Regions from separate parts of the Companilactobacillus muriivasis genome, predicted to be linked through region 1. Evidence: a T-box and tRNA genes for the amino acid it is inferred to sense, from the RefSeq annotation. Region 1 holds a T-box; the other holds one or more tRNA genes.
The links. A T-box is a leader RNA that pairs with one kind of tRNA and senses whether it is charged. The one in region 1 lies ahead of asnS (asparagine--tRNA ligase), so its partner is inferred to be a tRNA-Asn.
Positions count from the first base shown of each region.

Region 2: it encodes a tRNA-Asn, which carries the amino acid that the T-box ahead of asnS (asparagine--tRNA ligase) is inferred to sense. The anticodon was not compared.

Region 1 covers NZ_BTTQ01000002.1:72,970-80,432, reverse strand. The annotation lists gene AAA923_RS03205 (tRNA dihydrouridine synthase) at 1-716, opposite strand, end outside; gene AAA923_RS03200 (histidine phosphatase family protein) at 980-1,591, shown strand; gene AAA923_RS03195 (tRNA dihydrouridine synthase) at 1,722-2,720, shown strand; gene AAA923_RS03190 (hypothetical protein) at 2,772-2,933, opposite strand; gene AAA923_RS03185 (DUF1700 domain-containing protein) at 2,914-3,474, opposite strand; gene AAA923_RS03180 (PadR family transcriptional regulator) at 3,467-3,784, opposite strand; gene asnS (asparagine--tRNA ligase) at 4,095-5,486, opposite strand; T-box leader at 5,546-5,778, opposite strand; gene AAA923_RS03170 (alpha/beta hydrolase) at 6,185-6,901, shown strand; gene AAA923_RS03165 (hypothetical protein) at 6,985-7,463, shown strand, end outside.
Region 2 covers NZ_BTTQ01000011.1:16,446-23,908, forward strand. The annotation lists gene AAA923_RS11070 (amino acid permease) at 1-593, shown strand, start outside; gene serS (serine--tRNA ligase) at 1,069-2,358, shown strand; tRNA gene AAA923_RS11080 (tRNA-Asn) at 2,423-2,495, shown strand; tRNA gene AAA923_RS11085 (tRNA-Thr) at 2,582-2,654, shown strand; gene AAA923_RS11090 (SDR family oxidoreductase) at 2,939-3,682, shown strand; gene AAA923_RS11095 (MerR family transcriptional regulator) at 3,695-4,072, shown strand; gene AAA923_RS11100 (hypothetical protein) at 4,320-4,502, shown strand; gene AAA923_RS12345 (DUF6290 family protein) at 4,738-4,881, opposite strand; gene AAA923_RS11105 (leucine-rich repeat protein) at 5,416-7,463, shown strand, end outside.

The DNA.
Region 1 (7,463 bases):
ATACCATCAACACCAGGATGTTCATTTGCCAATTTGATACCTGCTTGATAATCTTCAATATCACCATTAATTTGCAACAAAGTATCAGGTGCATAAGTATCACGCATCTGAACGAGTTCATCAATCAACTCATAGTGTGCGGGAACTTTACTCATTTCCTCACGAGTTCTGACATGAACAGTCAAAACAGGTATTTGTTGCTTCAAAAGAAACGGAATCCAAGTTTCCATTTCGTTCAATTCACTGTAACCCAAACGAGTTTTCACACTGACAGGCAAACCGCCTTGACGAGCGCCCTCGATGATTTCTTTAGTTGTGTCAAAATGACGAATCAAATCGCTACCACTGTGGTTTTTGATAACCGCAATATCTGGACAACCAGTATTGATGTCAATTGCTTCATAACCTTGCTTAGCAACCTCTTTAGCGGCTTTAGCAAAGTCCTCACCTGAGTTACCCCACAATTGCACAATAGGCTTAGGATCTTCTTTAGGGTCGATATATAAACGCCCTTTAGTAGCCTCTTTAGCCAAAGGATGCGTGATACTCAAGGCATTCGTAAATTCAGTATAAAAATTATCCGGTGCCGCAGCTTTCATAACAACACGGCGAAAAACTGATCCGGTTACAGCCTCCATCGGTGCCAAACTAAAGAAAGGACGATTCTCCTTCTTAGCTTTTTCTGCGATGCGATTCCAGTATGCTGACTGGGTCACATTCTCACTTCCAATCAAAAATTAATTACAATACTAATTACTATACCGATTATGATGCTAGATTAGCAAGTATTTCGCCTAGTTTATCACAGTTTATTGAAGCATGTCGTTTCCAGAGCTGGAAATATTTGTGTGCCGTGGTAGTGATATATCGAATTTAATTATCAAAGGATTTTATCTCAAATCGGGATAAAATCCTTTTTAGGTTTGCAATGTAAGCGGATTAATGAAATACTAAACTCATATATTTAAGGGGGACAATTATGGTTGAATTATATATTGTCAGACACGGTGAAACTGACACCAATCATCAAGGAAAGATCAATGGTTTTGCGACTAATTTAGACTTAAACGAAACTGGTAGAAACCAAGTTAACTATTTGAAAGAACATCTCGATATCCACGACTTTGATGAAGTTTATTCAAGTCCTTTGAAACGTGCTGTTGAAACGGCTGAAATTTTGAATCAAGGTGTTCATGAAATTCAACTTGATAACCGTCTAGCTGAAATTAACTATGGCTCATGGGACGGGCTTCCCGTTGATGAAGTAGTCGACAAGCATCCCGATGGCTTTGACGAAAATGGTTATATCACAGAAGACTACATTAAATACGCCAAAAATGGTGAATCATATCAAACAGTTTGGGCACGTGTTCAAGACTTTATCAACGATATGAAAAACAAAGGTGACGAGAAAATTATGATTGTTTGCCACGGTTTCGTTACGCGTTCATTCGTCAAATTGGTTACGAAAGCTCCAGATATTGAAGATATTGTTGAGCCCGACAATGCCAGTGTTACAAAAATCAAGATTTCAAACGCCAGTCACCGACCTTATTTAGCTTATTATGGTCGTCTAGAAAATATTAAATAAAATATTATGAAGATATCTCAATTCGTGAGGTATCTTTTTTTAAATCAATCATTAGATTCTAAGGCCATAAACTAGTAGTATATAAGGATACGAAAAAAACACTTTTAAACAAATAAAGAGGTAATTCAGTTTGACAGAATCAACATTTTGGCCAACAATTTCAGCCCAAGCAAAATCAGAACATCGTCCCTTCTTCACAATGGCACCAATGGAAGCCGTCAGTAACACGGTCTTCCGCCAAGTCATCACTCATGCTTGCCCACCAGACACATTCTTCAGTGAATTCGTCTATGCGAAAAGTATCACTGATCCAAATACCAAATTTCCTGTTCACGGTCGACTTTACGTTGATTCACGCGAGAAAAAACGTCCAGTAGTTCAACTTTGGGGCAATGAGGCAGAAGACTTTGAAAAAGCTTCTGTCTCTTTGAAAGAGCAAGGTTTTGAAGCTATTGACATCAATATGGGCTGTCCTGATGGGACTGTCATTAAAAATCATGGTGGCAGCGACTTAATCAGAAATCATCAATGGGCTCAAGAAGTGATTGCAGCTGCTAAAACTTCTGATCTGGCTGTCAGTGCCAAAACTCGACTTGGTTACAGTAAAGTTGAAGAATTCAAAGATTGGATTCCTTTCCTATTAGAGCAACACGTTGACGTCTTAACTGTTCATTTGCGTACTAAAATGGAAATGAGTAAAGTTCCTGCTCACCTCGAAGTAATTGACGACATGATTAAAATGCGTGATGAAATTGCGCCAGAAACTTTGATTCAAATCAACGGTGACATTTCGGACTATCAAGCTGGTTTGAAACTAGCGAAACAGCATCCCGGATTGGATGGCATCATGATTGGTCGTGGTGTTTTCGCTAATCCATTTGCTTTTGAAAAAGAACCAAAGAAACATTCACTAGATGAATTATTGGATTTGCTACAAATGCAGTTAAACCTCTTTGATGATTTTTCTAAGCATTATGACATGCCACGTTTCCCTTCACTCAAGCGTTTCTTCAAGATTTATGCTCGTCCAGAATTGGGAGCAACTGACTTGAGAAATGCGATGATGGATACTAAATCTACTGACGATGTTAGAAAGATTTTGGCTGAGAAAGATAAATATTTGAAATAAAATAAAGGTTTCGTAAGTTTGAATTATACTTACGAAACCTTTTTTGCTATCTTAGTTCCATTTAATCGGAGCATACCAGCTACCACCATGGCCAATTAAAGCACTGATATCAAAGTTCAGACTGAATAGTGTTGCTAACACAAGTACAATTCCAACTATGATAAGAATTGTTCCCCAAAAAATAATTTTTGAATTAATTTTTAACAAGTCCATTTTTAATTCTCCTAACATTAAATTTTCTAAATAGATATCTATTAAAATTGAAAAGTTTCTGAGTTAAATACACAAAAAGTTGTTCTACCAATAATGAGCCACCTAAGAATAATAAGCCGATGCCGAGTTGAAAACCACCGTATAGCAAGCCTACTTTAAACATTACGACGAAACTACCAACCAGTATCCATCCACCAGCGATAACGAAACTTACGGCAATGAGTAAAACTGCAAATAATAAAAGGACTGGCACTAAGTATGCTGCCAACAAAAGTGGTCCCCAAACTGGCAATGATCCAATCAACAACGCACTCTTCAAACGATCACTCGTCTGTGGTATTTCAACATCATTGTCTGAAATAATTTCTACCAATACTTTTTTGACCCCACCGACCTTTTCAACCGCCTCAGTTTCAGTAGCACCATTTTCAATTAAATCATCCAAATATTCTGAATAATAATCGAGATAATCATCAGCATTCTTAACACCAAATTTTTGTAATTGCTTTTTTAATGTCTTTAAAAAAATTTGTTTATTCATCAATCTCTGCCCCTTTTATAAAACCAATAATTTTTTCAACTTGACCCCATTCGCCAACAAATTCAGCAATTTCCTGCCGACCAACATCAGTTATTTGATAATATTTTCGCACACGATTATTGTGAATTTTGCTTTTAGTCGTAATCGCCTTTTTCGCCAGAAGTCGCTTTAAAATTGGATACAATGTTGATTCAGATACTTCAATCAACGGTGCCAAATCATTGATAATGGCATACCCATATGATTCCTTCCGTTCTAGCTCGGCTAATACGCAAATATCTAATAATCCCTTTTTTAATTGTGTATTCATTTTATACCTCGTTATACAAAGTATTATGTATTAGGATGTATTATTTGTCAATATAAAAAAATAGCTATCGAATATTTTAAATTCGATAGCTATTTGATAATTATATATTGGCAGTGGCTCTAAAACGAGCTACACAAGGGCAACTCCCTCCGCTCAGGAGCTGACCTCCCTTGTTCTGCTCTCTAACTGAAACGAGTTCCACAAGCCAATTTCTTCCGCTTTGCCTAACTTCCCAAATCATCCGCAAAGTTCTGCGGATAATTCGTGAAGTCATGCAAATGCTCGGAAATTCCCGGGCTTGCTCCACTCTCTAAAACTCAGCATTACCTGGTGTTCTAGGATAAGCAATGACATCTCTGATATTTTCCATACCTGTGATGTACATGATCAATCTTTCAAATCCAATACCGAAACCTGAGTGAACTGTACCACCATACTTACGTAATTCTAAGTACCACTTGTAGTCGTCTTCGTTCATATCAAGTTCAGCCATTCTTGCTTCTAGCTTATCAAGACGTTCCTCACGTTGTGAACCACCAATTAATTCACCGATTTCGGGAACTAACAAGTCAGCTGCAGCAACGGTCTTGCCATCTTCATTAGCACGCATGTAGAATGCCTTGAATTCCTTTGGATAGTCAGTAATAAATACTGGCTTCTTGTAAACTTTTTCTGATAAGTAACGTTCATGTTCTGAATCTAAGTCAAGTCCCCAGTAAGGTTTAACTTCGAATTCAACATCTGTTGCTTTTTCCAAAATATCGATAGCGTCAGTATAAGTTACATGGGCAAATTCTTCGCCAGCTGTAGCTTTCAAACGGTCAATCAAAGTATTATCAACGTTTTCGTTCAAGAAATCTAATTCTTCTTTAGCATGATCCATAACGTAGTTAATAACATACTTCAACAACTCTTCTGAACAATCCATTTCATCTTTCAAGTCAGCGAAAGCCATTTCTGGTTCAATCATCCAGAATTCAGATGCGTGACGACCAGTATGTGAGTTTTCAGCTCTAAATGTAGGACCGAATGTATAAACGTTTCTAAATGCCAAAGCAAATGGTTCAACTTCCAGTTGTCCACTAACTGTTAGGTTAGTTTCTTTTCTAAAGAAGTCTTCACTGTAATCAACTTTGCCATCGTCTGTCTTAGGTACGTTGTTCATGTCCAAAGTTGTTACTTCAAACATTTCACCGGCACCTTCGGCATCAGAACTAGTGATGATTGGTGTGTGAACATAAACGAAATCGTGTTGTTGCAGGTATTCGTGGATAGCAAAAGCAGCTAGTGAACGGATACGGAATACTGAATAGAATGTGTTAGTTCTAGGACGCAAATGGGCAATTGATCTCATAAATTCGTATGAGTGAGCCTTCTTTTGTAATGGATAATCGGCGTCAGAAGCACCTTCTTCAATAATTTCAGTAGCGTGAATTTCGAAAGGTTGTTGTGCCTTAGGAGTTAGTGCCAATTCACCAACAACCTTGATAGTTGTACTGATTGGGAACTTAACAACTTCAGCGTAATTTTCCATATCGCTAGTCATAACAACTTGAACATTCTTAAAGAATGAACCGTCATTTAATTCAATAAAGCCAACTCGTTTTGAACCTCTGATTGTACGAATCCAACCAGAAACAGTGATTTGGTCACCGTCAGCAAATTCTTTTTTGTATAAATCTTTAACTAAAACGTTTTGCATTGATTTCTCCTTATATTCTCGGAATACTATAGACGAAAAAAAGATCCTCCATCCCCAATAAAAGGGACGAAAGATCTTTCCGCGGTACCACCCAAGTTTTTTATAAAAAAACACCTCAAAGTACATTAAATACTTGCCAATTGTAACGTACTGGTTGACGTCTAAACCTACTCTCGAAATTTCAGCTAGAAGAACAAAGATGTTTTTCGTATATACCGACACGCCAAGCTCTCACTACCCTTGACTCCCTGTGGATAAAGTATATAGTACTCCTTCTTTTAATATCTAAAACATATTAATTTTCTTAAATGTAGCATATTTTTATACAGGTTGTAAAGTACAATATTGATATACGTATGGTGATCCCGTCTCCAGAGCTGGGAAATATTCACTAGCTGTGCGGTACGGCCCGAGCCAAAGTACGGTCTCGAACCTCGGTTTGAAGCCTTGATACAGTTCGTCAAGTCTCCAAACACGCCCGGTGGTATAAGGACGGGAAAAATTTCCCGTCCTTATACCACTACCACGGCACACAAATATTTCCCAGCTCTTCCGACTAGTTAATCCGGTAAAAATTGAATGTAAAAGTATACAAATATATTTATAGCCAGATTACTTTAGACAACGAAACATTAGTATCAGATTATCAACTAACACATACGTTTTTATATAGATATTTTAGGATCGGGGTTTAAATTATGAAAAAATCAGTAAAATGGCTACTTGGCATTGTCATTACACTTCTCGCACTGGTGTTAATCATGCTTGCTGTGGTCAAAAATAAGGAGTATCAACCATCCACGGCAGCCAATTCTGCGGCGGAAAATAGTACGATTATAGACAATACCATCAAGTTTTCTGGTGATGACAGCAAGCCTAAAGTCATCTTTTACCCGGGTGCTTTAGTTGATCCCAAGAGTTACAGTATCTGGGCTAACAAGGTGGCACAAGCGGGTTACAGCGTTTATATCGTTCGTTTTCTACTCGACTTAGCTGTCTTAAATGCTAATGCAGCAGCCAAGGTACAAGGCAATTCCGATTACGTTATCGGCGGTCATTCCCTAGGTGGCACGATGGCTTGTCGTTATGCCAAAAATCATTCAAAAAAGCTCAAAGGAGTCTTCCTTTTAGCAAGTTATCCTGAAAAAAAAGGTGATTTACATGAAATAAAAGTACCAATTATCTCACTAACTGGAACAAATGACGGAGTTTTAAACTATACCAATTATAAAAAAGCTAAAAAATTACTGCCAAATAATACTATTTATGAACAGATTTCTGGTGGTAATCATGGTGGCTTTGGTAGCTACGGCAAGCAGTCTGGCGATAATGCTGCATCTATCAGCAACGCGAAACAGCAAAATATTATAAGTACATTATTAATAAATTGGTTAAATCACCGCATTAGTGAATAAACTAAAACGTTTTCATAGATTTCCACAAAAGCGCATACATTTTTGTTATACTGGGTTTAGTTGTTACATCTTTTGGGGGAAATATGACTATCTTAATTAATAAAAATATCAATTTATCTGCTGATTCAAAAACATTCATTGAACAATATATCAATTACGTACACGATGTTAACCCGAAGGATATTTATGAGGGTTTGAATAATAAACAAATATTGAAGAATAAATTTATCTTTCAAATTTATCAACTTGAGAATTTGGATCTTGCTGACGTCGACTTGCACGTTACTAACAACACAGTTTACGTCTTGGCACGATTCTGGAATTCCAAAATCATTAATATTGGGACAATTCCTTTGACTAAGGGTCTTAAAATGGCCTTAGCACAAGATTCGTACCCTACACTTTCAATTGCCGGCGGTAACTATAAAAAGGTTGTCACGGATGAGTATGGCGAAGACAGCATCGTTGATGACTTTGAACCATATCAATTAACTTTGGCAGTTCATAAAGCTGAACCAATCGACAATCGCGTTGAAAAAATTGATACAATTTATCACTATGC
Region 2 (7,463 bases), on a different contig from region 1:
TTCCACTAGCTGCTGGTATCATGAACGCGGTTATCTTAACTTCAGTTATTTCAGCCGCAAACTCAGGATTGTACGCTGCTAGTCGTATGCTTTGGTCAATGAGTAAAAATGGCATGGCACCAAAGGCTTTCCAAAGAACTAATGGCCGTGGTGTTCCAGTATTTTCACTATTATTGACAGCTTTAGTCGGTGGTATTGCCCTGTTCACAAGTTTGTACGGTGATTCATTCTATGAATTGCTAGTTGCAGCTTCCGGATTAACAGGTTTTATTGCATGGTTGGGAATTGCTTTCTCACATTATCGTTTCAGAAAAGCCTACGTATATAAGGGCTATGATTTGGACGATTTGAAGTATAAAGCAAAATGGTTCCCATTCGGACCTTTATTGGCAATCGTTTTAGGTATTATTATTATCCTTGGTCAAGACGTCCGTTCAATGGTTAACTTCAACGTTGGTCGACTTTTGATCAGTTATAGTGGTTTGATTATTCTCTTCGTTTGCTGGATCTATTATAAGATTAGATATAAGACCAAGTTCATCAAGCTAGAAGATATAGATGTCAAAGCAACCAAAAATGGTGGCCACTACTAGTTGAAATTTATTAGAAATTAAATTATGATAAACAAAGAATATAAAAGCTAAGAGAGTGCCTACTCACAAAACCTTTCAGAGAGACGATGGTTGGTGTAAATCGTTATGGTTTTTATTCCAGCATTCTGGTGACGGGTAATGCCGTTCGGTTTGATCCGATAAAATCTGAAAGTGCAGTGTATTTGATATACGCTGAAACTGGGTGGTACCGCGAATGGTCGATTCGTCCCTTTATTGGGGATGATTCGGCTATTTTTTTATTTCAGAGAGCGAAGACAGGGCGGTTAGCTCCTGAGCATTTTCGTAGTTATGTGGATTGCACGCCGAACTTTGCGGGCGATGCACATAACTATGAAAAGCGGAAGGAGTTGCCCTGTCGTAGCTCGTTTTAGAGCCACTGCCTATATAATTCAGGCAAGCTTATAGAATCATAAGTAACGCATTAACAAAAAACAACAAGGGAGAGAAAAAACACATGTTAGACATCAAACTAATCAGAAAAGATCCTGATTTTATCAAGAACAAACTATCATCACGTGGCGTAACAGCTGACGAAATCGATGAATTACTTTCATACGATGAAAAACGTCGTGATTTACTTGTTCAAACTGAAACTTTAAAGAAGAAGCGTAACGATGTTTCTCAAGGTATCGCTACTAAGAAACGTAATAAAGAAGACGCTAGTGACGAAATTGCTGCTATGAAACAAGTCGGTGCTGATATCAAGAAAATCGATGCTGAACTTGAAGAAGCAGAAGGCAAAATGAACTATATCTTAGTTCGTCTACCTAACATTCCTGATGATTCAGTTCCTGTTGGCCCTGACGACAGCACAAATGTTGAAATCAGAAAAGTCGGCGCTATTCCTACAGAAGGTTTCAAGCCTCGTCATCACTGGGATATCGGTGAAGAACTAGGTATCTTGGACTTTGAACAAGCTACTAAAGTTGCTGGTTCACGTTTCGTTTACTATATCGGAATGGGTGCTCGTCTAGAACGTGCTGTTTATAACTTCATGTTGGATCAACACCAAAAGGAAGGTTACACAGAAGTAATCCCTCCATACTTGGTTAACAACAACGCCATGTTTGGTACAAGTCAATTCCCTAAGTTTACTGAAGATGTTTATACCGTTACAGTTGACGAAAATCCTTTGACATTGATTCCTACAGCCGAAGTTCCTTTGACAAACTACTTTGCTGACAAGATTTTGGATGAAAAAGATTTGCCTAAGTATGTTACAGCTTTGACACCATGCTTCCGTTCTGAAGCAGGTTCAGCTGGTCGTGATACTCGTGGTTTGATCAGAATGCACCAATTTAATAAGGTTGAAATGGTTAAAGTTTCAAAACCTGAAGAATCATACAATGAACTAGAAAAATTAACTGCTAATGCAGAAAACATTTTGAAACAATTGGGACTTCCATATCACGTTATCGTGCTTTCAAGTGGGGATGCCAGTTTCAGTTCAGCTAAGACTTATGACCTTGAAGTTTGGATGCCTGCCCAAGACAAGTATCGTGAAGTTTCAAGTTGTTCTAACTGTCTTGATTTCCAAGCTCGTCGTGCTCACATTAGATATCGTGACGAAAATGGTAAGACTAAGTTGGCTCACACATTGAATGGTTCAGGTCTTGCTGCTGGTCGTACTGTTGCCGCAATCCTTGAAAATTATCAAAACGAAGACGGTTCTGTAACTATTCCTGATGTATTGGTTCCATACATGGGTGGCGTAACAAAAATTACTAAAGAAAATGCCAAATAGTTATTGACCTCAAGTCTATAAATTGATAAAATTTAATAGTTCTGTTAAAGAGCTGTTAAATTATTCCGGTTTAGCTCAGTTGGTAGAGCACCTGACTGTTAATCAGGTTGTCGTCAGTTCGAGTCTGACAACCGGAGTTGAAAATACTTAGGATTTACCTAGGTGTCAAATAAATTACATCTAGTTTCTAGTTCATAGGAATTAGGTGTAATTTTTTTATTAAGCCGTGTTAGCTCAGTTGGTAGAGCATCGGTATCGTAAACCGGCGGTCACAGGTTCGACTCCTGCACACGGCATATTGAGTGGTTTAAAGAAAATCAAAGAAGAGCTAAAAGCTGATACAGAGGCTTTTAGCTCTTTTTGTTTTGAAGAAAAATAGAGAAATTTGAAGTTACTTTGCACAAATTTTGCACGGCACACGTATTTTGATGTTGGAATAATAACCGTGCAAAATAATTCTCGTAATCCATGCCCAACAAGGTATCCGTGAATAAAAAAATTATTTAAAAATATCTCTTGCCTTGAAGTCGACTCAAAGGTTTAGTATTTGGTTATCGAATTTCGAAGGGATGTTTTAAATATGATTAAAGATAAAGTTGTTTTAATTACAGGTGCTTCATCTGGTATTGGAGCCGCAACAGCTAAACTATTGGCAAGTAAAGGTGCAAAATTAGTTTTAGGTGCTCGTCGTGAGGACAAGCTTCAACAATTGGTTAAAGAAATTGAATCAGACGGTGGAACTGCCGTTTATCAAACAATCGATGTGACTGATGCAGAAGCTAATAAAAAAATTGTTCAATTTGCTAAGGATACTTTTGGTAAGCTGGATGTTATCTTTTTGAATGCTGGATTGATGCCTAACTCACCATTATCTGAATTGAAGACCGATGAGTGGAATAGCATGGTTGACGTTAATATCAAAGGTGTCCTCAATGGAATCGCAGCAGTTTTGCCAACATTCAAAGCACAAAAATCTGGTCATGTTATAACAACATCGTCAGTTGCTGGTCTCAAAGCCTATCCAGGTGGTGCAGTTTATGGTGCTACTAAGTGGGCTGTCCGTGATTTAATGGAAGTTTTGAGAATGGAATCTGCTCAAGAAAACAGTCATATCCGTACAGCAACAATTTATCCGGCAGCTATTAAGACTGAATTGTTATCTACTACGACTGACAAGAAAACTTTGAAGGGTGCTCAAGCTCTTTATGATGAATATGAAATTAGTCCTGAGCGTGTAGCCAATGTGATTGCTTTTGCGATTGACCAACCGGCCGATACAAATGTTAGTGAGTTTACAGTAGGTCCAACCGACCAACCATGGTAAAATGTGGTCATTATGAGAATAAAAGAAGTTTCTGCTAAATTTAATATTCCAGCTGATACATTACGTTATTGGGAACGTGAGGGTGCCATTCCTCCAGTAAGCCGCAATGAAGCAGGCTATCGAGACTATGATGAAGAAGATCTTGAATGGATTAATTTTGCCAAGTGTATGCGTGATGCTGGAGTAAGTATTGAATATTTAATCGAATATATCACGTTATTCAAACAGGGTGATGCTACGCTCGAGGCGAGAAAAGACTTGTTGCGTGAACAATTGGATACGATTGCTAAACGTCTCCATGAAATTCAGCATACTTATGATCTTATTAAAGATAAGTCTGAACACTATGAGACTCACGTTGAAGGTTATCATGGAAAGTTATTGAAGTAAGCTTTTGTGTTTCAAAAGATAAGGCAACATGATAGTATTATTTCGAAGTTACTATTAATTGATAGAATTTCACTCCGAGTGTTACTGCAATAACACTCAACTAGCATTAGTCATTTAAATTTCTCCTCTCTCATTCGATGTTTTTCCAGAAATGGCTCTCGATTGAGGGAGGGGGCTTTTTTATGCGCACAACAAATTATACTTTGATTCGATTATTCATTACACTAATACGAAAGAGGTCTTTATTATGAAAATGCCTGCATATAATTTAAAACAGCCACTATCTAAAAATGACTTGATTAAATCTACATCGAAAAAAGATTTTGCAAAGAAATTATTTAATGATAAAGATGAGATTAAAAAGAATACAAACGAAATTCTAAATAATCCGAAAATTTCATCTGTAGTAAAAAGACTCTCAAAAATTTAATTATTTGAAATTTACCTAATTCTATTATTTGTAGGATTAGGTCTTTTTATTTTTTGAAATGATAATTGAACAATCACTAACTCTAAAATTCGAACAAAAAAGCCACCCACAAGTGGATAGCTAATTGTTTTAAGTTCGTTTTAAGTTCATCAATACCATCGATATTATGACATAGCCAGTGAATCATTGATTGGGCCTGATGGTTATCAATCGTGCTTGAATCAAAGTTTATAACTTACGAAAGATTGGCAAACTCTTCCATTATGTCCTCCATGGAAACGGTCTTCTTGTCGTCTTTAATCCAACGTTTGTGGGCTAAGTCAGCAGTTTGCCGATCGTATTCATCTTCCAGTTTTTTATTCGCAAAACTTTGATCCAAAATAGGCCTAATATCGTCAAAATATAAGCATCAGTGCGATTTATAATTTATTGTTGCATTTATCAAATAATAGATTATCTAAATTTAGTTGATTTTTAGGAAATACAGTTCGAATACATGAAATAGTTTGGCAATGCTGTTATAATGTACTTGCTAATGGTTATAGATACATTTTAGATAATGAAATATGATACAAACTCCCAGGAGAAACGCGTAGCGTTTCTCTTTTTTCTTGTCCTCAAAGGGTTTAACTAGAAGTTGAAGTAGCTTTATACTTAGTCCAGTAGGTAAAATATATTTGATGATTTTTCGTATGACGTGGATCATCAAAGTAGAATTTGTCATAAGTTTAAATAAAAATAGTTTTCTTTATGAATGATTGGCACAGATTAACACAATTTAGTCATATTTATAAAGATACCTTTTTATAAAGTGATTTTAAGTAATTATGTTAAGATTAATATCGTCTTGTATAAATTAATTTATATTAACGAAAGGACATCTGTGAATATACGGGTGATTGGTATTTTTTAATTGATAAATACACGTAAAATTGAGCGCAATTTATTGGTAGCCAGCGCCACGTTAGTCGGTTTGAGTGCTGGTATGATGGCGGAAACCAATGTTAAAGCGGATCCAACATCCGGTTCAGGTAATAAAGCAGTCGTTGTTGCAGATGATCCAGATAAAGAAGTTGTCGAGGATGATTCTGAAAGTGATAGTACTTCAGGCGATTCCGATGATTCTTCTAGCGTTGGTAAACAAACTGGTGATTCTGTTGAGTCAAAGACTGAGGATGAAAGTACATCTGATACTCAAGCTGGAAATACTGTTGGTGGTAATTCAGATACCCAAGATAAAAGTGTTTCAGAGTCTGATACTGGGGATGAAGAATCTGGAGATGATTCTGATGCCGCAATGGATAAGGGCTCTCAAGAAGAGAATTCAACTTTGGATGTCACGAAGACTGATGATACTGATAAATCAATTGATGTAGCGGATAACAAAGTCCAAGAGGATACTGACGAAACATCTGATTTCAGCTTTAGCAAAGATGCTAATGGTTATTACACTGTAACTGGATATACCGGTGCGGCTCAAAAGGCTGCTAATGGTGGAGTTGCTCCCAAGTATTCAACGGATATTACGATTCCGGATACTTACAATGGGCAACCAGTTATCGCAATTGGTGATAATGCTTTTAATAATGACGGCAGTAGCAATGATAACTTGTCGATCGTGGACGGCTTGACTTCGGTTACTCTGGGTAATAATTTGCAGTGGATTTCACAGGGTGCTTTTAAAGGGAACAAGTTGACTTCAGTTAGTTTTCCCAATGGTATTTGGTCGATTGGTGATAATGCGTTTGAGGATAACAGGTTGACGGATGTTGATTTGAATCAGGTTGCTCAAATTAATGATTCTGCTTTTAAAGATAATGATATTGATAAATTAGTTATTCCTGATAAAACAACTGATATTGCCAATGAAGCTTTTGAAAATAATCAAATAACTGAATTAACTTTGGGTAAAAGTCTTAAAAATATTAATACTTCAGTTTTTGAAAATAATCAAATTGGTGGAGTCATAACATTACCTGAGAATCTAACAGGATTAGGAGACCATGCGTTTACTAATAACAAAATCACAGGAGTTAACTTTAATGATAAGTTGACGGTACTTAATACTGGGGTTTTCGAGAATAACGAAATTACTGATCAACTGACATTGCCTGATCAGATAGTACAAATGGGTGATCATGCTTTTGCCAACAATAAAATTACTGGTCTGAAATTGAATAATAAGATAACAGTGCTAAATACTGGAGTTTTTGAAAATAACGAAATTACTGGTGAATTGACGTTACCAGACCAGATATCACAAATGGGTGACCAAGCGTTTGCTAATAATAAACTTACTAGTGTAAAGTTAAGCAATTCGCTAACTAGATTGAATACTGCAGTTTTTGAAAATAATGATTTGCAGGGTACTTTGACGTTGCCAGATAATATAAATTATATTGGTGACAATTCGTTTTCTAATAATAAACTTACTGGTTTAGTAATAAATTCTAAGGCCATAACGATTGGTACATCTTCATTTCAGGACAATAAATTGGCCAATACATTAGTTGTTCCAGCGAGTGTGACTAATGTTGGTGAAAGGGCATTTGAAGGTAATAGTTTAACTAGAGTAGATTTCAATGGCCATCTTGATAATTTAGGTAATGATGCTTTTAAAGGCAATGATTTACAAATTATTAATAATAGTAAAAATATCAGTACGATTGGTGATGGGGCGTTCGCTGATCAAGGCGGTTTACAAGTAGATTCATATGCGACTTATACACAGGCATTGGGGATCAAAACAGCAATCGAGAAAAAGCTAAATTTGGTGGACAAAGATTTAGCAGGATTAAATTTTTCGCTTGATGGGACTCAACTAACCTATAATGAATATTACGATGCATTAACTCTTCCAGAAAAATATCAGGGAGAAAACGTAACGATTGAAGTTACTATGAATTCTGGCGGTCAAGATACTGGCTGGTATGGAATTAATAGACTTGAACTTCATCTCAC